One region of the Streptomyces sp. NPDC001922 genome, then DNA from elsewhere that is predicted to be linked to it. Evidence: riboswitches for the same ligand, from Rfam matches in the RefSeq annotation. Region 1 holds a riboswitch; each other region holds the start of a gene.
What was found. A riboswitch is a leader RNA that binds a small molecule or an ion and turns the genes downstream of it on or off. The one in region 1 is predicted to bind glycine.

Region 1 (7,567 bases):
CGAGCCGAACCGGCCCGGCTTGGCGAGGCCCACCAGCGCGTTGAGGTTGGCGCCGTCCACGTAGACCTGGCCGCCCGCGTCGTGCACGGCCGCGCAGATGTCGGTGATGTGCTCCTCGAACACGCCGTGCGTCGACGGGTAGGTCACCATCAGCACCGCGAGCTCGTCGCCGTGCTTCTCGATCTTGGCGTGCAGGTCCTCGACGTCGACGTCGCCGTCCTCGCGGGTCTTGACGACCACGACCTTCATCCCGGCCATCACGGCGCTGGCGGCATTGGTGCCGTGCGCCGAGGAGGGGATCAGGCAGACGGTGCGCTGATCATCGCCGTTGGCCCGGTGGTACGCCCGGACGGCCAGCAGACCGGCCAGCTCGCCCTGGGAGCCCGCGTTGGGCTGCAGGGAGACCTTGTCGTACCCGGTGACCTCGGCGAGCCGCTCCTCCAGCTCACGGATGAGGGTCAGATAGCCCCCGGCCTGCTCGACCGGCGCGAACGGGTGCAGCGCCCCGAACTGCGGCCAGGTGACCGGCTCCATCTCCGTGGTCGCGTTGAGCTTCATGGTGCAGGAGCCGAGCGGGATCATTCCGCGGTCCAGCGCGTAGTCCCGGTCGGAGAGGCGGCGCAGGTAGCGCAGCATCGCGGTCTCGGAGCGGTGCTGGTGGAACACCGGGTGGGTGAGGTACTCGTCCCGGCGGAGCAGGGCCGCGGGGAGGGTGTCCTCCGCCGTGGCGTCCAGGGCCTCGATGTCCGCCTCGACGCCGAAGGCGCCCCAGACGGCCGCCACCTGGTCACGGAGGGTGGTCTCGTCACAGGCGATGCCGACGAGGTCGGCGTCGACCTGCCGCAGGTTGACCCCGGCCTTGCGGGCAGCGGCCACGACCTCGGCGGCGCGGCCCGGCACCCGGGCGGTCACGGTGTCGAAGTACGCGCCGTGCACGATCTCCACACCCCCGGCCCGCAGGCCCGCCGCGAGCAGCGTGGCGTAGCGGTGGGTACGGCGGGCGATGCCCGCGAGCCCGTCCGGACCGTGGTAGACGGCGTACAGCCCGGCCATGACGGCGAGCAGGACCTGCGCGGTGCAGATGTTGCTCGTCGCCTTCTCCCGGCGGATGTGCTGCTCACGGGTCTGCAGCGCCAGCCGGTACGCCTTGGTGCCGTCGGCGTCGACGGAGACCCCGACCAGTCGGCCGGGGAGGCTGCGGGCGAACGTGTCGCGCACCGCCATGAAGCCGGCGTGCGGGCCGCCGAAGCCCATGGGAACGCCGAACCGCTGGCTGTTGCCGACCGCGATGTCCGCGCCGAGCTCGCCGGGCGAGGTGAGCACGGTGAGGGCGAGGAGGTCGGCGGCGACCGTGACGATCGCGCCCAGCTCATGGGCCCGCTCGATGACCGGGCGCAGGTCGCGCACCTGCCCGGAAGCGCCCGGGTACTGGAGCAGCACACCGAAGACACCGCGCTCGGCGACGTCCGCCGGGATGCCCTCGGAGAGGTTGGCGACGACGACCTCGACACCCGTCGGCTCGGCGCGGGTCTCGATGACGGCGATGGTCTGCGGCAGGCAGTCGGCGTCGATGAGGAAGACGCCGTTCTTCACCTTGCCGACCCGGCGGGACAGCGCCATGGCCTCGGCGGCGGCGGTGCCCTCGTCGAGCAGCGAGGCGCCCGAGGTGGGGAGCCCGGTCAGGTCCGCGACGACGGTCTGGAAGTTCAGCAGCGCCTCGAGGCGGCCCTGCGAGATCTCCGGCTGGTACGGCGTGTACGCCGTGTACCAGGCGGGGTTCTCCATCACGTTGCGGAGGATCACCGGCGGGGTGAAGGTGCCGTGGTAGCCGAGACCGATCATCGGCGCCAGCACCTCGTTGCGCTCGGCGAGGCCGCGCAGCTCGGCGAGGACCTCCGCCTCGGTGCGGGCGTCCGGCAGGTCCAGCTCCCCGGCGTTCTTGATCACGTCGGGGACGGCGGCGGCGGTGAGCTCGTCCAGGGAGCCGTAGCCCACCTGGGCGAGCATCTTCGCCTGCGCCGCGCTGTCGGGTCCGATGTGGCGCTGCTCGAAGGGAGTGCCACGTTCCAGCTGGGAGAGTGGGATGCGATCGGCGGTCATCTGCGGAGGCCTCCTGGTCGACGCGACCTGCGAGGGGCACCACGGCACGGGTGCCCGGACGGCCTCCCCCTCTGTCATCTCGACCTGAGAGCTTCACCGGTCCGCCGGGGCGGTCCGGTTTTCACCGTCGGTGAGGAGGGGTTCCGGCGCAATACACGGCCGATGCCCGCCCTGCTTTCCAGAGTGACCTCGTCCGTGCGGTACGTGTGCCTGAGAGATTCCGGGGAGGATTTGCTCCTTCGGCGCCTCCTATTGCTGCTGGAGGACTCTCCCGCACGGGGTCTGCAGCCATTTGCCAGCGTACCAGTGGCTCTCAGGGCCGGTCGCTCGAGTGGCCGAGGGGCGGAATGTGCCCTTTCGTAGTTCTCGTAGAGGATCTGCGAACAGCGGGAGGGACCGTGCAGACCGATATCGATCCGCGGAGCCTGATCGGCCGCAAGGCATTCGACCTCGACGGAGCGAAAATCGGCACCGTGGACGAGGTGTATCTGGACGACGCGACCGGCCTCCCGGAATGGGCCGCGGTGCGCACCGGCCTGTTCGGGCGTGACGCCTTCGTCCCGCTGGAGCCCAGCGAGATCGTCGACGACACCCTGCGCGTCCCCTACCGCCGCGCGCTGATCAAGCGCGCACCCGACTTCGGCGTCGGCCGCCACCTCTCGCCGGAGCAGGAGCTGCAGCTCTACCACCACTACGGGCTCGACGCCACGTCCCCGGAGGACGGGCCCGACCCCGACGATCAGGACTTCGGGCGGCTGGCGGGCAACGACGACTGACCGCCCGCACCGGTCGCCTCCGGCCGGCCCTCCCCGGCACCGGTCTCCCCCGGGCCGCCGGGCTTCAGCGGCAGTGGCTCGGACGGCTCCAGGGCCGGGTCGTCGACCGGGAAGGTCCGCACCCGGCCGGGCGCCGACCAGGGCTGTTCGAACCGCACGGTGACCCGGCCCACGCCGCTGCCCTGCACCCAGCCGGGCCCCAGCTCCGCATGGCGCACATCGTGCCCCGGCGCCCAGCGACGCGTCTGCTCCACCGCGGTCTCCCCGGCCTCCGGTGCCACCGGGGCGGGCCCCGTCGGCGACTCCTCGGCCCGCTCCGCGTCCGCGGCGGCCGCGGCCGCCTCCAGCGCAGCGGCGGCCTCGGCCGTGGCTGCCTGGGCGAACAGGTCCTCCTGCGTGAAGTCGGCCAGCCCCGTGACCCCGACACCCAGCAGCCGCACGCCCCCGGTGGTGTCCACGAGCTCCAGGAGCCGCGCGGCGGCGTCCCGGATGACCGCGGGGTCGTCGGTGGGGCCGCGCTGGGTCTCGGACCGGGTCAGCGTGGAGAAGTCGTACCGCCGCACCTTGAGGACGACCGTGCGGCCGGACCGCCCGGCCGCGCGCAGCCGCTGCACACAGCGCTCCGCCAGGCGCACCACCTCGGCCCTCACCTGTGCCCGGTCGTGGAGGTCGACGTCGAAGGTGTCCTCGACGGACACGGACTTGGCGTCCCGCTCGGCGATCACGGGACGGTCGTCCCGCCCGCTCGCCATCGTGTGGAGCGAGCTGCCGTGCGCCCGCCCCAGCAGCCGCACCATCTCCTCCTCACCGGCTTCCACGATCTCCCCGACCGTGTGGATGCCGGACCGGCGCAGGTGTTCGGCAGTGGCCGGGCCGACGCCCGGCAGGGTACGCACCGTCAGCGGTGCCAGCAGTTCGCGTTCGGTGCCCGGGGCTATCAGTGTCAGTCCGTCCGGCTTGGCCTGCTCGGAGGCGATCTTGGCCAGCATCTTGGACCCCGCCAGGCCCACCGAGCCGCTTAGCCCGGTGGCGGCCCTGATGTCGGCCCGCAGCCGCTCGCCCACGGCCCGCGCGGAGGCCTCCGAGTCCGCCGCCCCCTCCGCCTCCAGGTCGACGAACGCCTCGTCCAGGCTGAGGGGCTCCACCAGGGGCGAGAGGCCGTGCAGCAGCTCCATGACGGCGTCGCTGACCTGGCGGTACAGCGAGAAGCGCGGCGTCAGATAGGCCGCGTTCGGGCAGAGCCGCCGGGCCTGGGCCGTCGCCATGGCCGAGTGCACCCCGAAGACCCGCGCCTCGTAGGACGCGGTGGCGACCACACCCCGCGGCCCGAGCCCGCCGACGACCACCGGCTTCCCGCGCAGGCTCGGCTTCGCCGCCTGTTCGACCGCGGCGTAGAAGGCATCCATGTCGAGATGGAGGATGGTCGGTGCGCCTCTCACACCCCTGATGCTGCCGTACGGCACTGACAACGGCCCACGGGCGGGCGGCGCGGCGCGTCCGCGGGATCAGCCGGCGCGGTTCCGGCGGCGGGCGAGCTCGTCCGCGGGGTTGTGCCCGATCAGGGTCTCGCCGGTGTCGATCCGCTCTCCGTGGAGCTGGGACAGGGCGCTCTCCACGTCCCGCCACACCACCCCCACGGCGATGCCGAAGATGCCCTGACCGCCCTGGAGCAGGTCCACGACCTCGTCCGGGGACGAGCACTCGTAGACCGTCGCGCCATCGCTCATCAGCGTCATCTGCGCGAGATCGGACCGCTCACGGGCCCGCAGGTGCTGGACGGCGGCGCGGATGTTCTGCAGCGAGACGCCGGTGTCCAGGAAACGCTTCACGATCTTCAGGACGACGACGTCCCGGAAGCTGTACAACCGCTGGGTGCCGGAGCCGTAGGCGGGCCGCACGCTCGGCTCGACGAGCCCGGTGCGCGCCCAGTAGTCCAGCTGGCGGTAGGTGATGCCGGCCGCCGCGCAGGCGGTCGGGCCGCGATAACCGACCTCGTCGGACGGCTCACCCGGCACGGCGGCTGCCGCGGCGGTGTGCCCGGTGGCGGGGTCGACCGCACCTCCGTGGAGCGGAAAAGGGCCGCCCGCCGCTGTACCGTCGCCGGTGCTTCTCACGCCGACCTCCGTCCTTGACCTGCCTTCTCGACGGTAGGCAGTGACCCCGGGTGCGTCAACGATCGCCACACTCGGCACGCCGAGTGATAATCACCCTGAGAGTGGTTTTCCGTGCCCTCTTCGGGGAAAGGCTGACCGGATGGCCCGGAAGCGCCGGCGCACGGCCGCTACTGGCTGCTGGATCCGAAGTCCTCGGGCGAGATCTGGTCGAGGAATTCGCGGAACTTCTCCACCTCGTCCTCCTGCTCGTCCGGGATCGCGATCCCCGCGTCGTCCAGCACACCGTCGCTGCCGTAGATCGGCGTTCCGGTGCGCAGCGCCAGCGCTATGGCGTCGGAGGGCCTGGCACTCACCTCGACACCACTGGCGAAGACCAGTTCGGCGTAGAAGACACCTTCCCGCAGGTCCGTGATCCGGACCTCGGTCAGCTGCTGGCCGACCGCCTCGAGCACGTCCTTGAACAGGTCGTGCGTCAGCGGCCTGGCCGGGGCCATGCCCTGCTGGGCAAAGGCGATGGCGGTGGCCTCCCCGGGACCGATCCAGATGGGGAGGTACCGATCGCCTCCCACTTCACGCAGGAGCACGATCGGCTGGTTGGAGGGCATTTCCACCCGGACACCCACGACGTCGAGCTCGTTCACACAGTAACCCTAGGACGTGCCCGGCCGGTTTGGGTAGTCGGGCACCGCTTCATCAGTGCAGACGGGTCCGCAGCGCGGCCTGGACGAGCGCCGCGTGGAGCCGCACCGACAGGGTCGCCAGCTCCCGCGCGGTCTGCTCGGCGTGGTTCCTCGTCTGCGGATTGCGGTGCCGCCGCAACGGCGCCACCACCTGTTCCACCAGATCCGCCTCCCGGTCGGCGGCGGCCTTCATGACCCGCAGATGCCGCGGCTCCAGCCCGAAACGGCCCAGGTCGCCGACGAGCCTGGCGACCTGGACCGCCTCGATGTCGTATACACCGTCCTCGGCCGGCCCGATCAGGCCGTAGGACTCCCACTCCGCGAGCCGCCCCTCGTCCACCTCGGCGGCCGCCAGGAGCTCCGCACGGCCGATACGGGCCGCGGTGGCGGTGCTCTCCGCCTCGGAGTCCTCCAGCGCCCCGTCGAGCAGCTCACGGGGCCGGGAGGGGGCCGGGAGCTCGACGCGCTCGCCCCGGGCCAGCGCGTCGAGCTGCTCCCGGATGACCTTCAGCGGCAGGTAGAGATCCCGCTGCATGCGCAGGACGTACCCGAGCCGCTCCACGTCCTCCGGGGTGAATTTTCGGTACCCGGAGGGCGTGCGGCGCGGCTCGACGAGCCCCTCCGACTCCAAGAAACGGATCTTGGAGATGGTGATCTCGGGGAACTCCTCGCGCAGCCGGTTCAGCACCGCGCCGATGCTCATGAGCCTGCCTGCCGCTGTGGCGGTGCCGGTACCGGCACCGGCACCGCCCGACGGTGTCTGCGCCATGGCTCCTTCCCTGACGGGTCAGACGCCCCGCTGGCTCGCGTAGAAGACGAGACGGTACTTGCCGATCTGCACCTCGTCGCCGTTGGCCAGCGGAAGCGAGTCGATCCGCTCCCGGTTGACGTACGTGCCGTTCAGGCTGCCGACGTCGGAGACGGTGAACCCGCCCTCCGGACCGCGGCGGAACTCCACGTGCCGACGTGAGACCGTCACGTCGTCCAGGAAGATGTCGCTCTGCGGATGACGCCCGGCCGTGGTCAGGTCGCCGTCCAGCAGGAAGCGGCTGCCCGAATTCGGCCCGCGGCGGACCACGAGCAGCGCCGAGCCCATCGGCAGCGCGTCGACCGCGGCCTGCGCCTCGGGGGAGAGCGGCGGCGCCGTCTGCCCCGTGCTCTCGGACTCGTAGGCCTCCAGGCCCGAGATCGAAATGGTGGACGTCGTCTCCGACGGCCGCTCGGGCTGGGCGCCGGCACGCAGCGGAGCGCCACAGTTGGAGCAGAACCGGCTGGACTCCGCGTTCCGGTGACCACACCTCGCACAAACAGGCAAAGCGGCAAACCCTCCACCCGTACTTGAGGTTGCTGGTTCCTGGGAACCTATGCGGCCCGCACCCGCAGGGTCAACAGCAGACGCGCCGTGCCCTCCGGAAATACCGCCCTCGGCGCCCGCGACCTCGTCGCGGAACAGCGGGCGCTCCTCACCCGCGGCGCTCTCGTCCGCGGTGCGCCCCGCGCGGTGGCGTGCCTCGCTGCCGCCGTCCTCACGTGCGCTCTTACCGAACAACTTTCCAAACAACTTCACGGGCGATTCCCCTTGACCGAAACAGACCCGCCCGTGGGGCAGGATGAACAACCTCGCTGCACACACCGGCCGACCCGGACATCCACACAACGTCCGTGACCGTCAGACAGTTTCCACCACACACCACACCACTGGTACGCCGACCCCCCGCAACCTCTTGCCCCGCCCTGTGCCCGCCATGCGCGGACATGTCACTGCGAGGACGACCGAGCGTAGTCAGGCCGCTTCGCCGGCCGCAAGGCGTCCACCGTGACCTTGCTGGAAGCCTCGACGGACACCGTGGCCTGCTCCTTCTCCAGCGTCTGCACCACCCCACCGGGGATGTTCAGC
Region 2 (7,567 bases), on a different contig from region 1:
CCCAGTCCCGCTTCGAACGGCGTGGCACGGGCGGTGAGTTCCCGCCCGCACGACGGTGTCCCGGCCTCCAGACGCAGCGTGTAACGGCTGGCCAGGCCGCAGGGGAGGAGTCCGTGCCCTGTGCCCGCCGCGCTGAGGGCACGCCAGAGGGCCTCGGCGTCCGCGGGGCGGCAACGGATCTCGAAGCCGTCCTCGCCGGTGCCGCCAGTGCCGCCAGTGCTGCCGGTGCGGGCGAGCAGCACCTCACGGTCGGCCAGGCGTGCCGGGGTGATGGCGTTGCACTCCAGCGACACCACGTCCCTGTCGGCCACTTCGCCGACGATCGCCGGGGACGCCGGGCCCTGGACCGCGATCAGGACCCGGTCTCCGGACGCGTCCCGGACCGTGACGGCGTAGCCGTCGACCCGGTCGCGCAGTTGGGAGAGCACGACCATCGCGTTTCCGGCGTTGGCAACGATGAGATAGCGCGTCTCGGCCGGGCGGTGGACGACGAGGCCGTCGAGGACTCCACCGGTCTCGTGGAGCAGCAGGGAGTGGTCAGCGCGGCCGACGGCGATCCTCGACGGCTGCCCGGTCAGGGCGTGGTCGAGGGCTCGCCCCGCCTCGGGGCCGGACACCTCGACCTCTCCCAGCTGGGTGAGGTCGAAGAGGCCGGCGGTGGTCCGTACGGCGAGGTGCTCGGCGCGCTCGGAGGTGTAGCGCAGGGGCATGGACCAGCCGGCGCAGTCGGTGAATGTCGCACCGAGTTCCGCGTGGAGGGCGTGCAGGGGTGTCTTCTTCGACATGGTGGTTCCTCTTCGGACCGTGACCGGCCGGGACGGGACGGGACCGTGACCGGTCGGGACGAGATTCGGACCGTGACCGGCCGGTTCAGGACTCGGGCGGTGACCGTCAGGACGCGAACGCTTCGGGAGGCGGGCAGGAGCAGACCAGGTTGCGGTCGCCGTGCGCCTGGTCGACCCGGCCGACCGGCGGCCAGTACTTGTCGGACGTGACGCCCGCCGGGAAGGCGGCCCGCTCGCGCGAGTAGGCGCGGGTCCACTCGCCGGCGATCGCGGCGGCGGTGTGCGGCGCCTGCCGCAGCGGGCTGTCCTCCAGGGACCAGACCCCCTGGTCCACCAGGTCGATCTCCGCGCGGATGGCGATCATCGCCTCGCAGAAGCGGTCCAGTTCGGCGAGGGTTTCGCTCTCCGTCGGCTCGACCATCAGCGTGCCGGGGACCGGGAAGCTCATCGTCGGCGCGTGGAAGCCGTGGTCGATGAGCCGCTTGGCGATGTCGTCGACCGTGACCCCCGTGGCGGCGGTGAGGGGGCGCACATCGAGGATGCACTCGTGCGCGACGAGGCCCGACTCCCCGGCGTAGAGCACGGGGAAGTGCGGCGCGAGGCGGCGGGCCACGTAGTTGGCGCTCAGCACGGCCGTCCGGGTGGCCTCGGTCAGCCCCTCCGCGCCCATCATCCGGATGTAGGCCCACGGGATCGGCAGGATGCCGGCGCTGCCGAACGGTGCGGCGCTCACCGCCCCGATCCCGTCGCGGCGCCCGGTGTCGGGGTGCAGCGGGTGGGTGGGCAGGTGCGGCGCGAGGTGTGCGGCCACCGCGACCGGGCCGACCCCCGGCCCGCCGCCACCGTGCGGGATGCAGAACGTCTTGTGCAGATTGAGGTGGGACACATCGCCACCGAAATCGCCGGGCCTGGCGACGCCGAGCAGCGCGTTGAGGTTGGCGCCGTCGACGTAGACCTGTCCGCCGTGCGCGTGCACCAGTTCGCAGAGCCGGGTGATGCCGTCCTCGTAGACGCCGTGCGTGGAGGGGTAAGTGACCATGATGGCGGCCAGGTCGTCGGAGTGCTGCGCGCACTTCGCCGCGAGGTCGTCGAGATCGACCGTGCCGTCGGGCCGCGACGCCACCACGACGACGCGCATCCCGGCCATGGCGGCTGAAGCGGCGTTGGTGCCGTGTGCGCTGGCCGGGATCAGGCACACATCGCGCCCGGCCCGGCCGTTGGCCTCGTGGTAGCGGCGGATCGCCAGCAGGCCGGCGAGCTCGCCCTGCGAGCCGGCGTTGGGCTGGACGGAGACCTTGGCGTACCCGGTGACCTCGGCCAGCCAGGTCTCCAGCTGTTCGACCAGGGCCAGGTACCCGGCGGCGTCGGTGAGGGGTGCGAAGGGGTGCAGGTCGGCGAAGCCCGGCCAACTGATGGGCTCCATCTCCGTGGTCGCGTTGAGCTTCATCGTGCAGGACCCGAGCGGGATCATCCCGCGGTCCAGCGCGACGTCACGGTCGGAGAGCTTCCGCAGATAGCGCAGCATCGCGGTCTCCGAGCGGTGCCGGTGGAAGACCGGGTGGGTGAGGAAGGGGGATGTGCGCCGCAGGTCCTCCGGAAGCGCCGTCGGAGCGTCGGCCACCGGCCCGTCCGCCTCGTCCCCCACCGCGCCGAAGGCGGCGAGTACGTGCCGGACATGGTCGCGCGAGGTGACCTCGGAGCAGGAGACGCCGACGTGGTCGCCGTCCACCAGCCGCAGGAGCAGCCCCTGGTCGTGCGCCGCCGCGACGATCTCCTCGGCGCGGCCGGGGACCCGCACGAGCAGGGTGTCGAAGAACTCCCGGTGCACCACCGTGATCCGGCTGTCCCGCAGACCCGCGGCGATGCGCGTGGCGTGCCGGTGCGTCCGTCGGGCGATCGCGGTCAGGCCGTCGGGGCCGTGGTACACGGCGTACATCGAGGCGACCACGGCGAGCAGGACCTGCGCCGTGCAGATGTTGGAGGTCGCCCTGTCGCGGCGGATGTGCTGCTCACGGGTCTGCAGCGCCAAGCGGTACGCCGGCCGGCCGGCGCTGTCCACCGAGACGCCCACGAGCCGGCCGGGCAGGTGGCGTTCGAGCCCTTCGCGGACCGCGATGTAGCCAGCGTGCGGCCCGCCGTAGAACAGCGGGACACCGAACCGCTGGGACGAGCCCACGACGATGTCGGCGCCGTACTCACCCGGCGGCACGAGCAGCGTGAGCGCCAGCAGGTCGGCGGCCACCGTGACCAGCGCCCCGCGCTCCCGCGCCGCGGCGGTCACCCGGCGCAGGTCGCGGACGGCTCCCGAGCAGCCGGGGTAGGACAGCACCACTCCGAAGAAGTCGTCCTCCGGCAGCGGTTCGGTGACGTCGATCCCGACGACCTCGACGCCGACCGCGGCGGCACGCGTGCGCAGGACGTCGAGGGTCTGCGGCAGGGTGTCGCGGTCGACCAGGACGCGCGGGCGGCCCTTGCCGGCGACGCGGCGCATGACCGTGACGGCCTCGGCGACCGCCGTGCCCTCGTCGAGCAGCGACGCGTTGGCGGTCGGCAGTCCGGTGAGGTCTCCGACCACGGTCTGGAAGTTGATCAGTGCTTCGAGCCGGCCCTGGCTGATCTCCGGCTGGTAGGGCGTGTAGGCGGTGTACCACGACGGGTCCTCCAGCACGTTGCGCCGGATCACCGCGGGTGTGGTGGTCGCGTGGTACCCCAGTCCGTTCATCGGGACGGCCACGGTGTTCCGGCCCGCGAGCTCCTGCAGTTCGGAGCGGGCCTCGTCCTCGGTGGCGGCTGGGGGCAGGTTCAGGTCGGTCGTGCTCCGGATGCCGCTCGGGACAGCGGCGTCGATGAGGGCGGCGAGCGTCGGGTAGCCGACTTCGGCCAGCATCTTGGTGCGGTCGGCGTCGTCGACACCGATGTGACGGGTGACGAACGCACCCGACGCGGAGGGCTCGGGAAAGGTCATGGTGGGAGGCTCCCTGTGGGGGCACCGCGATCGCGGTGCCGTGGACGGGCGGCCTCCCCGCTCTGTCATCGGTACCTGAGAGCTTCACCACCGGGTCCGGCGGTTTGCACCGTGGGCGCAGGACATGGCGTCCTGTCTTTCCAGAGTCGCCTCGCCGAAGCGGTAGTTGGGCCTGAGAGATTCTGGGGAGAGTTGCTCCTTCGGCGCCCCGCCAGGGTGGGCGAGGGCTCTCCCGCTTCGGTTCGAACAGCGCGATGTGGAGTTGTGCGCCCGGCGGTGAGGCCGGGAGGATGGCGGCGTCGGGGCGGTCAGCGCCCTGACGGCCCTGGTGACGGCCGGGTCACACCGGCCGTCGGACGGGCCCCACGGACAAGCTGGACCGGGCCGACGACGGCGTGCACGGTCAGGGGCGGGACCGGGCCGGACGCCACGGCCGCGGCAGTGACGCAGGTGATCCGGGTGTGGTCGTCGGCCGGAGCGGCGACAGGGATACGGCAGCCATGGAGACGTCCTCGGGTCGAGCACGGGCAGGAGCCCGTGCGGCGAGTGAGCCTCCCCCTCTGTCATGGGCCTGAGAGCTTCGCCGCGGGGATGTCCGCGGCTTGCACCGTGGGCGAGGCGCGTGAACGCCTGCTTTCCAGAGTCCGCCTCCGCCACGCGGTATCGAGGCCTGAGAGTTTCCGGGGAGGATTTGCTCCTTCGGCGCCACGTCATCGGATGACGTGAGCTCTCCCGCGCAGAATCGTCAGCGGTGTATGTGGTTGTCGGGTCTTTCCGGAGGCAACGTACGGGCACCGGAACACCGCCGTCAAGAGTCTGCTCGGTGGACGCGGCCGGTCACGGGACCGGCTCAGGATGTGCGCCCTGAGCTGCACAAACGCTGCTCGGCACGGGCGAGCGCCGGGCTACTCGGAAGTAGTGTCCAGCGTTCGGCCGGACCCTTGACCGGTCGCCGACGGGGACCTAGCCTCACCGCACATCGCCGTTCACCCCGGAGCGGGAGAGCACTGGATCAGCCAGATCCGGTCGCCGAAGGAGCAACACCTCCCCGGAATCTCTCAGGCATCCCTACCGCCCGGTCAGGCAACTCTGGAAAGCAGGCGCCGACGCGCCTCGCCGACGGTGCAAGCCGCGCTCAGCGCGGCGAAGCTCTCAGGCTCATGACAGAGGGGGAGGCTCACTCGGCCGCACGGGCCCCTGCCCGTGCTCGACTTTCGAGGAGCCCCTGATGGCTCTCCCGCCGCCTCTCCCCTGACCACCGCCCACCTGCCGGTTTCCGGGCTGATCGTCGGCCTGCTCCGTGGGCCGGTTCAGCCTCTGCGGGCCCGTTCCGCATCTGTGGCCCGTTCAGCGCACCGACACCGTTCCGGTCGGCTGCCGCAGGTCCGCGCGCAGCCCCACCCTGCCCGCTCGCCCCACCCTGTGGGCGCGTGGCCATGCTCCGAGACACCCCCTGCCCCGTGCCCGTACGGGGTGTGAGTTCCGCGAGGTTTGCCCATGCCTGACAGCAGTGACACCGGCTCGACCACCGGGCCGGCCCGGCCGGCAGCCGGACCGACGCCCTCGCCCGAGGGCGAACAGCACCTCTCCCGCCAACTGTCCAACCGGCACATCCAGCTCATCGCCATCGGCGGTGCGATCGGAACCGGCCTGTTCATGGGGTCGGGCAAGACGATCTCGCTGGCCGGCCCCTCGGTGATCTTCGTCTACATGATCATCGGCGTGATGCTCTTCTTCGTGATGCGGGCGATGGGCGAGCTGCTGCTCTCCAACCTGCGCTACAAGTCCTTCGCCGACTTCGCGGCCGACCTGCTGGGGCCGTGGGCGGGCTTCTTCACCGGCTGGACGTACTGGTTCTGCTGGATCGTCACCGGCATCGCCGACGTCATCGCCATCTCCGGGTATGTGTCCTACTGGTGGCACGACCTGGCGCTGTGGATACCGGCCCTGGCCGCCGTCATCCTGCTGATCGCCCTGAACCTTCCCACCGTGAAGGCGTTCGGCGAGACCGAGTTCTGGTTCGCGCTGATCAAGATCGTCGCGATCCTGGCGCTGATCGTCGTCGGGCTGGTCATGGTGTTCGGTCACTTCCAGGCTCCCGGCGGTGCCGCGGCAAGCTTCTCCAACCTCTGGAACGACGGCGGGTTCTTCCCCACCGGTCCCATGGGGTTCGTCGCGGGATTCCAGATCGCGACGTTCGCCTTCGTCGGCATCGAGCTGGTCGGCACCACCGCGGCCGAGGCGGAGAACCCGGAACGGAACCTGCCCAAGGCGATCAACTCGATTCCGGTGCGCGTGATGCTGTTCTACGTCGTCGCGCTGATCGTGATCATCTCGGTCACGCCCTGGCGCGAGATCAGCGCGGACCGCAGTCCGTTCGTCGTGATGTTCACCCTCGCCGGGCTGGGGATCGCCGCGTCGGTCATCAACTTCGTGGTGCTGACCTCGGCCGCGTCGTCCGCGAACTCGGGCATCTACTCCACCTCGCGGATGGTGTACGGGCTGGCCCGGGAGGGCGACGCCCCGGCGCGCTTCGGCCGGCTCACCGCCAGGAAGGTACCGGCCAACGCCCTGTTCCTCTCCGGAGTGTTCCTGCTCGCCGGTGTGGTCATGGTCGCCATGGACGACTCGATCATCGAGGCGTTCACCCTGGTGACCACCGTGTCCGCCGTGCTGTTCATCTTCGTCTGGTCGATCATCCTGATCAGCTACCTCGTGTACCGCAGGCGCCGTCCGCACCTGCACGAGGCGTCGGCGTTCAGGATGCCCGGCGGCATCGCCATGTGCTACGTCGTGCTCGCGTTCTTCGTGTTCCTCATCTGGGCGCTGACCCAGGAAGCCGACACGCTGCGGGCCCTGCTGGTGACACCGGTCTGGTTCGTCGTCCTCGGCATCGCGTGGGCGGGGATCCGCCGCCGCCCGGACCATGCGGCCCGTGCGGCGGCCTTCCGCTCCGAACTCCACGGTGCGCGGGAGGAGTGATACGGCCACCGGATCCGTCGACCGGCACCGACCGCGAGCGCTGCTCCCAGCAGAGGGGAACGGCGCTCGCGGTCGGTGCCGGTCGGAACGGCCCGCTCTCGGTGTGGTTGCCACTGCACGGCCCGCGCCGCCCGGCGGAGCCGGTGGCTCCGCCGGGCGGCGCGACGGTCACTGCGCGGTCGGCTCGGCGCAGATCCGCTGGAGTTCCCCGGCGGCCCACCGCACGGACTTGTCGTCGTCCTCCAGCAGCGGCAGCAGGACGGGCAGCGCCTCCTGAACCGCCTCGCGCTGCGCCCGGCCCCGGTCGCCCCGGGCGTCCGGGAGGTCGGCGATATCGGGCTCGTCAAGGACTCCCCGGTGTGATGCTTCCGACTCGGCGTCCGGGACACCTCCGCGACAACCCCGGTAACCGCCCGAGCCGTTGGGAGGCTTGGCCGCACCGCCCCGGAACGGTCTGCGGGGCACCCCGCGCAGGAGTCAGCAGCTGTGCGGGAACGGTGAGCCGGCAGGTTTCCTCCTATGCCCTTGCGGGCAGCGGTCGGGAATGATCAGCGATCGATGGTGCATGAAACTTCATCCGGAAGATCCCGCTACGGAAATGAAGGGTTGTCCAGCGTGTGATCATTGAGTACGGTCCTTGTGCGGGATTGCCATTGCGTAGCGAGGGGCCTGATCCCGCCTCTTCGCGGACCCGGCAGGGACATCTCAATACAACTCCTGTCACGGCGACGGGAACCATCCACGCCCTCTATACGTCCTCCCCTATGTCGGCTCCTGTCGCAACAGAAACGTCGCATGTTCCCGCTCGGGAACCGGAACGGGTAACTCCCGTGCG
Region 3 (7,567 bases), on a different contig from region 1:
TCTCCACGGTGTCCTTGTCCTGCCGCACCGGCGTCGCCGAGGGCATCGCCAGCATCTGGAGGAAGTCACCGTTGGCCTTCGGCAGCTTGAAGACGATCGTCTTCTCGTCCGGGGTCTCGATGGACTTCAGGCCCAGCTTGTCCTTGCTCTTGTCCTTGTACGGGCCCGCGTACTCCTTCTTCGGGTCGAGGACCTGCTGAAGGTAGATCGGGCCACCGGAGATCTTGTCCTGCGCCCAGATGCGCTCGATGCCGTACTTGATGTCCTGCGAGGTGACGGGCTTGCCGTCCTCCCAGGTCACGTCGTCGCGCAGGGTGAAGGTGTAGGTCTTGCCGTCCGCGGAGACCTTGCCGGTGTCGGTGGCCATGTCCGGCACCAGCTCGGTGCTGGCCTTGCCCGGAGCGGTCTTGAAGGAGATGAGCTGACGCGTGTAGAACCGCGCGAAGTCCCACATGAAGCCGTAGTAGCCGCGCTGCGGGTCCCAGGAGTCGGCGTCCTGGGTGCCGATGAATTTGAGGGTGCCCCCCTTCTTCGCCGACGCCTTGGCGATGTTGCCGACGGCGGCGTTGAACCCGGGGGCACCTCCCTTCGCGTCGTCGTCCTTTCCTCCGCCGCCGCATGCGGCGGTGCCCAGGAGGGCGGCGACGACGAGGGCTGAGCCGGCGGCCAGTCTGCGTCTCGAAGCGTGGTTCGTTCTCACGATCTAGCAACCTCCGTAAGGGTCGCGGCCCACCGGGCGACGACTGTTGTGGAATGGCCGCCCGACGGATCGGCAGGGGCGGTTCTGAGCTGGGTCGTTGCGGTCGGTGCCGGTGGGCTCAACGGGAGCCCTTCGGGTCCAGCGCGTCCCGCACGCCGTCGCCGAAGAGGTTGAACGCCAGCACCGTGACGAAGATCGCCAGACCGGGGATCACCATGAACGTGGGGTCCGACTCATAGGTGTCCACCGCCTTGTCGAGCATCTGCCCCCACGAGGAGGTGGGCGGCTTGACGCCCGCACCGAGGAAGCTGAGCGCGGCCTCGGTGAGCACGTTGGTGGGGATCATCAGCGTCGTGTAGACGGTGATCGGGGCCACCAGGTTGGGGAGCAGCTCCCGGAAGAGGATGTAGATCTGCCCGGCGCCCAGGCTCCGGGCGGCCTCCACGTACTCCCGCTCGCGCAGCGAGAGGGTCTGGCCGCGGACGATGCGCCCGACGTACGGCCAGCCGAAGAAGCCGATCACCACGACCAGCGCGCCGATGCGCACTCCGCTGCCGGACACGCCGAGGATCTCGTTGGGCAGCACCGAGACCAGCGCGATGATGAAGAGGAGCTGCGGGAAGGCGAGCAGCACGTCCATGACCCGGCTGATCACCGCGTCGACCCAGCCACCGAAGTAGCCGGCGACCACGCCGAAGACGGTGCCGAGGGCGACCGCGACCATCGCGGCCAGGAAGGCGACGAGGAGCGAGATCCGCGCGCCGTAGACCACGCGGGAGAACACGTCCCGGCCGTTCACCGGCTCGACGCCGAAGAGGAAGTCGCCGCTGATGCCGCCCCAGGAGCCGTACGGGGTGCCGAACAGCGGGTCGATCTTCTCCTCGTGGAACTCGTCCGGCGGATGGCCCAGGAGACCGACGATGAGCGGCGCGAACACCGCGACCAGGATCAGGAGGAGCACGACGACGCCACCGGCGAGCGCCAGCTTGTCCCGTTTCAACCGGATCCAGGCGATGCGCCACGGGGAGCGTCCCTGGATCGCCGTGACCGGAACGTCGGCGGCGACGTCGACGGCCGCGGTCTCGACGGCACTCGTGTCGTGCGGTGGTGCGGTCATCGTCTGGGGAACCCCTCTCGGCCGCATGAAACGGCCCACGCCCGCCGCCGGAGCGGCTTGATCACATCAGTGGTGCGAGCTGAACGAGTGGTACGAAAACGTTCCGGAGCGGTCCCAGAGGGCCGACGCCGCGTCGTTGCCGGGAGTCTTCATCGCGGTCTGAGGCCCCGCCAGACTTCCCCGGCAATGGATGCGCAACTGTGATGTGACCAGGCATCCTCCGTTATCCGAACAACAGAACAGCACAAGCGGAACCCGAACCTGGCCATATCCCTTGATATGACGCGAAGTTGCTGCACGTCATGGCATCCCCGGGGGCAGTCGGCAGCCGTGCGGAACGATGCCGTCCGGGGCTTCCGGGGAGGTGCGGAGGGGCCGAAAAGCGTGCCGAGCCGCACAGAATGCGCCAGGTCCCGGAGTCCCGCCGCCGGTTCGGGGGGTTCGGGCTCGGCGCGGTCGGGCGCGGGGAGTTCGGGTTCGGCGCGGTCGGGTTCGGCGCGGTCGGGATCGGCGCGTTCGGGCTCGACGCGGTCGGGCTCGGGGAGCGACGGGGCAGCGGCGCGGACGGCACCTGCGGACGAGCGTCGGGCGGGCGGCGGTCAGTGCGGTCGGCGGTCGGTGCGGTCGGTGCCGACGGGCAGCGATCAGCCCGCCGGTACCGGCGGACGCGGGCCGGGCGGACGCAGGTCAGGCATACACAGCTCAGGCGGACGCCGGCCGGGCAACGGCAGGCCGGGCCAAGGCGGACCGGGCAGGCGCGGACCGGGCAGGCGCGGACCGGGCGGACGCGCCCGCGCCGGCACGGACCGGACGACACCCGGCCGGCCCGCCCGGTGCGGTCAGTACGCCCGGGGTGCCGGCCCCTGCCAGCCCGGCGCGTCCGGGGCACCGCCGGCGGGCGCGGGCGGGTAACCGTAGCCGGGGGCGGGCGCGGTGGGCGGGGGCGGCGCCGCCGCGCCGTAGGCATCCCGGTCGAAGAACGGCCGGGCGTGCGCCCGCAGCCACGTCGCCACCGGGTCGTACTCGTCGGACATCGCGACCGTCGACACCGGAAGCCCGTCCGGGACGGCCCCGATCGACTGCTGCATCATCACCCGCACGGAGTCCACCGCCTGCGGGCCCGTGTCGTACAGCTCCAGGCCGATCGCCAGGTACGGCGCGCCGAGGGCTGGCTGCACCCAGGCGCGGCGCAGCGCCCGGACGGCGGGGGTGCGGTGCGCGTTCTGCGTCAGCAGCGCGTAGAACTGCGGGATCTCGATGGTCGGTTCGGACAGCCGCAGCGGACCGGCGGGCAGCCGGTCCAGCCCGCCGGCGATCCGGCGGAGGTCCGCCCAGGGAATGCCGACGCCGCCGCCCGGGGCGTGCGGGTTGAGCCACAGACCCCAGCGCTCGGGATAGAGGGCCGCCGCGATCTCCCAGCCGGTGACGACCTCGTGGGCACGGTTCCAGCCGCTGGCCGCCAGCTCCTGGGCGGAGGTGACGCAGGGGGCGTAACCCAGCCCGCCGACCTCCATGTTCCCGTACTGGGCGTCCGGTGATCCGGGCCGTCCGTGCCAGAGCAGCATCCAGACCTGCTCCTCGGCAAGGGCGCGCAGCAGGGCCTCATAGGCGTCGTACCGCCCGGGCGTCACCTGCCGCAGCATCTGCTCGACGGCTCCGGCCGCCGCTGCGCTGGCTCCCGCGCTCACCAGACTCCGCCCCTTCTTCCGGCCTGTCGGCACTGTGCGGGGCAGTCCCGCTCCCGCCCGGTCATCCAACCAGCTTACGGGCCGACGGTGGCCCGTCCCGGTGCACCACCGGGGGTACACACGGGTCGCGTTCAGCGCTCCGCGGTGTGGAAGGGGCGCACGCGCTCCAGCATCCAGTGCCCCACGGGGTCGTTCGCGACGTCCAGGAGGACCAATTGCACCGGCCAGGGCACCGGAACCGCGCCCAGCGCACGCCCCAGGGCCTCCATCACCACGGTCCGGTCCTCCGGTTCGCAGCGGATGAGTTCGACGCCGACGAACAGCGCGGGCGCATCGCCCTCGACGCTGGCGAGAGCGCGGCGGGCGGTGCGGACCAGCCCGGTGACGGCGAACTCGCCCGCGGCGGCGGCGAGGAAGTCGACGGGTTCGTCCTGCCAGTCGGGCTCGAAGAGCCGCACCCGGCCGCCCGAGGCGGGCCCGTCGAGCTCGGTCCGGCCGGTCCGGCACAGCTCGGCGACGGCGGCGGGCGGCAGCGGAACCCCGACGGCCCCGCCCGGGTTGACGGCGATGCCGAGCTGCGGCGGGAGGCCGCGGGCGAACTCCCGGGCCGGCGCGACGGTGAACGAGACGTGCGAGCCGACGACCTGGAGGAACTGCTGCTCGGAGCTGAACACCGGGACGTACGCGGCGCCGTCGATCTCGACGGTGGGCAGGTCCAGGTCCCGGCTCTCCCGGCTGCCGCCGTTGGGCAGCGGCACCCAGACATGGCTGCGGCCGAGTACCTCGACCAGCCGGGGTCCGGCGCCGGCCACGCCCACGGAGGCGGCGAGCGCCTCTTCGAGCGCATTGCCGGGGAATCCGCTGCCCGGGGTCGCCCCGTCGGGAAGCGAGGTATAGCTGTGCTGCTCCGTCATGCTCATCGGGCCCCACCACGTCTCGTCCGAACTGCACAGGAACCCTAGCGGTTGCGGGCCCCGGGAGCTCCCCTGGGGGGACCCGGATTTCTGTCGGGAACCTCCAGGACGCGCCGGACCTTTCCGCCATTCCGCGCCGTCCCGTCCGCCGTGCGCGGCCGGATCCTCCGGACGGGGGCGCTCCGGAACCGTCCGGGGCCGCCGCGGACGGCCGGTGGCCGTCGGTGCCGGTCAGTCGAACCCGATGCCGGAGAGCGTGGTCGCGGCCCGGCGGTCCAGCAGGACGGCCGAGGCGCAGCCGTCCGGCAGCCGCCCGGCCTCCAGCTCCCGGACCAGCCGCCCCACGGCGCGCCGGTGCCGGGCGAAGGCGTACCCGGAGACCCCGCGCCCGCGCGAGGCCTGCCCCTCCAGGGCGACCCGCGGCTCCACGTCGAGCAGCGCGAGGTGCAGGGAGCGGCCGCGGCGCCGGGCGTCGCGGGCCAGCCAGCGGCGCACCCAGGCGAGGCTGCCGCAGTCGTGCACCACGACGCTCTCGCCGGAGCGCAGCGCGCGGCGCAGCCCGGCGTAGTGCGCCAGGCGGACGAGGGGGCGGTAGACGGCGTACGGGAGCAGCGCGGGCATCCGGCGCTCCCAGCGGTCCCGGGTGTCCTGCGAGTCCACCCGGTGGACCGGGGCCCCGCCCTGCTCCGGGGCGCCGGCCGCCCGCCGGATCAGGGTGCTCTTGCCGCTGCCGGGCAGTCCGGAGACGACCAGGACGTCCCCGGCGGGGTAGCGCAGCGCGGCGGCCGGGCGCCCGCGCAGCTCCGTGGTACCGGCCAGGCGGCCGGGGCGGACGACGCCCGGGGCGGCCGGGGCGCCCGGGCCCGTCTGGTGGGGCACCGCGCCGAGCCCGGCCCCCGAGGCTGTCGCAAACGTTCCGTGGCTCTGCACCGTGATCGTCCTCCCAGGTCCGGTCACTGCGGCTGCCGCAGAGTTTCAAGAAAAGGTAATGCCATACAACCGCCTTATCCCCCGCCCGCAGGGTCCGAAAGTGTCACAGGCGTGCAATGATGTGCGCGCAAACTCCATACCGGCCGCTTGTAACCCGCGCGGGAGAGTTTCCGGACCGGCAGTGCGCCGGGCGCCGGAGCGCCGAAGGAGCAAGTCCTCCCTTGAATCTCTCAGGCCCCGTACCGCGCAGGCGAGGCACATCTGAAAAGCGGGCCGCCGTGGAGCGGTCCCACCCAAGGTGCAAGCCGTGACCCGCCTGCCGGGTCGTGGCGAACCTCTCAGGTTCCGATGACAGATGGGGAGGCTGTGTTGTTGTCGACAGAGCCTCGCCACCCTTGCTTGGGAGCCTGAACATGACCGATGCACCACGCCGTACCGCCCTCGATGCGCTGCACCGCGGGCTCGGCGCCACCATGACCGACTTCGCCGGCTGGGACATGCCGCTGCGCTACGGCAGCGAGCGCGACGAGCACCTGGCGGTGCGGACCCGCGCCGGACTCTTCGACCTCTCCCACATGGGTGAGATCACCCTGACCGGCCCGGAGGCCGGGGCGCTGCTGGACTACTCCCTGGTCGGCAATCTCTCCGCGCTCGCCCCCGGCCGCGCCCGCTACACCATGATCTGTGACGACCGGGGCGGCATCCTCGACGACCTGATCGTCTACCGGCTGGCCGACGAGGAGTTCATGGTCGTCGCCAACGCCTCGAACGCGCAGGTCGTGCTGGACGCGCTGACCGAGCGCGCGGCCGGCTTCGAGGGCGCCGCCGTGCGGGACGACCGGGAGGCGTACGCCCTGCTGGCCGTCCAGGGCCCGGAGTCCCCCGGCATCCTGAAGTCGCTGACCGACGCCGACCTGGACGGGCTGAAGTACTACGCCGGGCTGCCCGGCACCGTGGCCGGCGTGTCCGCGCTGATCGCCCGGACCGGCTACACCGGCGAGGACGGTTTCGAGCTGTTCGTGGCGCCCGGTGACGCCGAGGCGCTGTGGCAGGCGCTGACGGAGGCGGGCAAGGACGCCGGTCTGGTGCCGTGCGGCCTGTCCTGCCGGGACACCCTGCGCCTGGAGGCGGGCATGCCGCTGTACGGGCACGAGCTGACCACGGACACCACCCCGTTCGACGCGGGGCTGGGCCGGGTCGTGAAGTTCGAGAAGACCACCAACGACGGCCGCTTCGTCGGCCGTGAGGCGCTTGAGGCCGCGGCGAAGCGGGCCGAGGAGGCCCCGCCGCGCAAGCTGGTCGGCCTGATCGCCGAGGGCCGCCGGGTGCCGCGCGCCGGGTACCCGGTGGTGGCCGCCGGCTCCGGCACCGTGATCGGCGAGGTCACCTCGGGTGCCCCCTCGCCCACCCTGGGCAAGCCCGTCGCCATCGCCTATGTGGACGCCGAGTACGCCGCGCCCGGCACCGAGGGGGTCGCGGTGGACATCCGCGGCAGCCACGAGCCGTACGAGGTCGTCGCCCTGCCGTTCTACAAGCGGCAGCGCTGACGTCCCGGCCGGCGGCGCGCCGGTGTCGCGGCCCGTCCGCGCGACCCCGACGTCGCCTGTCACCGGCCGGTCACCCACTGCCGACCGGTTGTCGGGTATCTCTCGTCACCGCCGTCCCATCTGTCAAGACCGGCACCACAGCACGCCCCCTCATCCAGGAGAATCAGGTCATGAGCAACCCCCAGCAGCTGCGCTACAGCAAGGAGCACGAGTGGCTCACCGTCGCCGAGGACGGTGTGTCGACCGTTGGCATCACCTCGCACGCCGCCGACGCGCTCGGTGACGTCGTCTACGTCCAGCTCCCGGAGGCCGGCGACACCGTCACCGCGGGCGAGTCCTGCGGTGAGCTGGAGTCGACCAAGTCGGTCAGCGATCTGTACTCCCCGGTCACCGGCGAGGTCACCGAGATCAACCAGGACGTCGTGGACGACCCCGCGCTGGTGAACTCCGCCCCCTTCGAGGGCGGCTGGCTGTTCAAGGTGAAGGTCAGTGACGAGCCGGCGGATCTGCTCTCCGCCGACGAGTACACCGCCTTCACCGGCAACTGATCCGCCCACCCGTCGCCCGATTGGGATCCTGATGTCGCTTCTCAACCAGTCCCTGCACGAGCTCGACCCGGACGTCGCCGCCGCCGTCGACGCCGAACTCGACCGCCAGCAGTCCACGCTCGA

Region 2: linked by a shared signal. The riboswitch ahead of gcvP (aminomethyl-transferring glycine dehydrogenase) and the one ahead of gcvP (aminomethyl-transferring glycine dehydrogenase) in region 1 are both predicted to bind glycine.
Region 3: linked by a shared signal. The riboswitch ahead of gcvT (glycine cleavage system aminomethyltransferase GcvT) and the one ahead of gcvP (aminomethyl-transferring glycine dehydrogenase) in region 1 are both predicted to bind glycine.

What each region holds. Positions count from the first base shown of each region.
Region 1 covers NZ_JBIASV010000007.1:5,971-13,537, reverse strand. The annotation lists gene gcvP (aminomethyl-transferring glycine dehydrogenase) at 1-2,100, opposite strand, end outside; glycine riboswitch at 2,289-2,384, opposite strand; gene ACFYYR_RS13865 (PRC-barrel domain-containing protein) at 2,499-2,876, shown strand; gene ACFYYR_RS13860 (DNA polymerase IV) at 2,840-4,315, opposite strand; gene ACFYYR_RS13855 (MerR family transcriptional regulator) at 4,382-4,990, opposite strand; gene ACFYYR_RS13850 (bifunctional nuclease family protein) at 5,158-5,631, opposite strand; gene ACFYYR_RS13845 (MerR family transcriptional regulator) at 5,684-6,439, opposite strand; gene ACFYYR_RS13840 (FHA domain-containing protein) at 6,458-7,237, opposite strand; gene ACFYYR_RS13835 (DUF881 domain-containing protein) at 7,429-7,567, opposite strand, start outside.
Region 2 covers NZ_JBIASV010000018.1:77,718-85,284, forward strand. The annotation lists gene gcvT (glycine cleavage system aminomethyltransferase GcvT) at 1-785, opposite strand, end outside; gene gcvP (aminomethyl-transferring glycine dehydrogenase) at 892-3,750, opposite strand; glycine riboswitch at 3,901-3,995, opposite strand; glycine riboswitch at 4,399-4,495, opposite strand; glycine riboswitch at 4,738-4,834, shown strand; glycine riboswitch at 4,835-4,924, shown strand; gene cycA (D-serine/D-alanine/glycine transporter) at 5,248-6,732, shown strand; gene ACFYYR_RS29265 (HEAT repeat domain-containing protein) at 6,901-7,197, opposite strand.
Region 3 covers NZ_JBIASV010000006.1:242,350-249,916, forward strand. The annotation lists gene ACFYYR_RS12955 (ABC transporter substrate-binding protein) at 1-703, opposite strand, end outside; gene ACFYYR_RS12960 (ABC transporter permease) at 819-1,817, opposite strand; gene ACFYYR_RS12965 (enhanced serine sensitivity protein SseB C-terminal domain-containing protein) at 2,657-3,460, opposite strand; gene ACFYYR_RS12970 (enhanced serine sensitivity protein SseB) at 3,637-4,419, opposite strand; gene ACFYYR_RS12975 (AAA family ATPase) at 4,651-5,355, opposite strand; glycine riboswitch at 5,499-5,604, shown strand; gene gcvT (glycine cleavage system aminomethyltransferase GcvT) at 5,763-6,896, shown strand; gene gcvH (glycine cleavage system protein GcvH) at 7,067-7,444, shown strand; gene glyA (serine hydroxymethyltransferase) at 7,476-7,567, shown strand, end outside.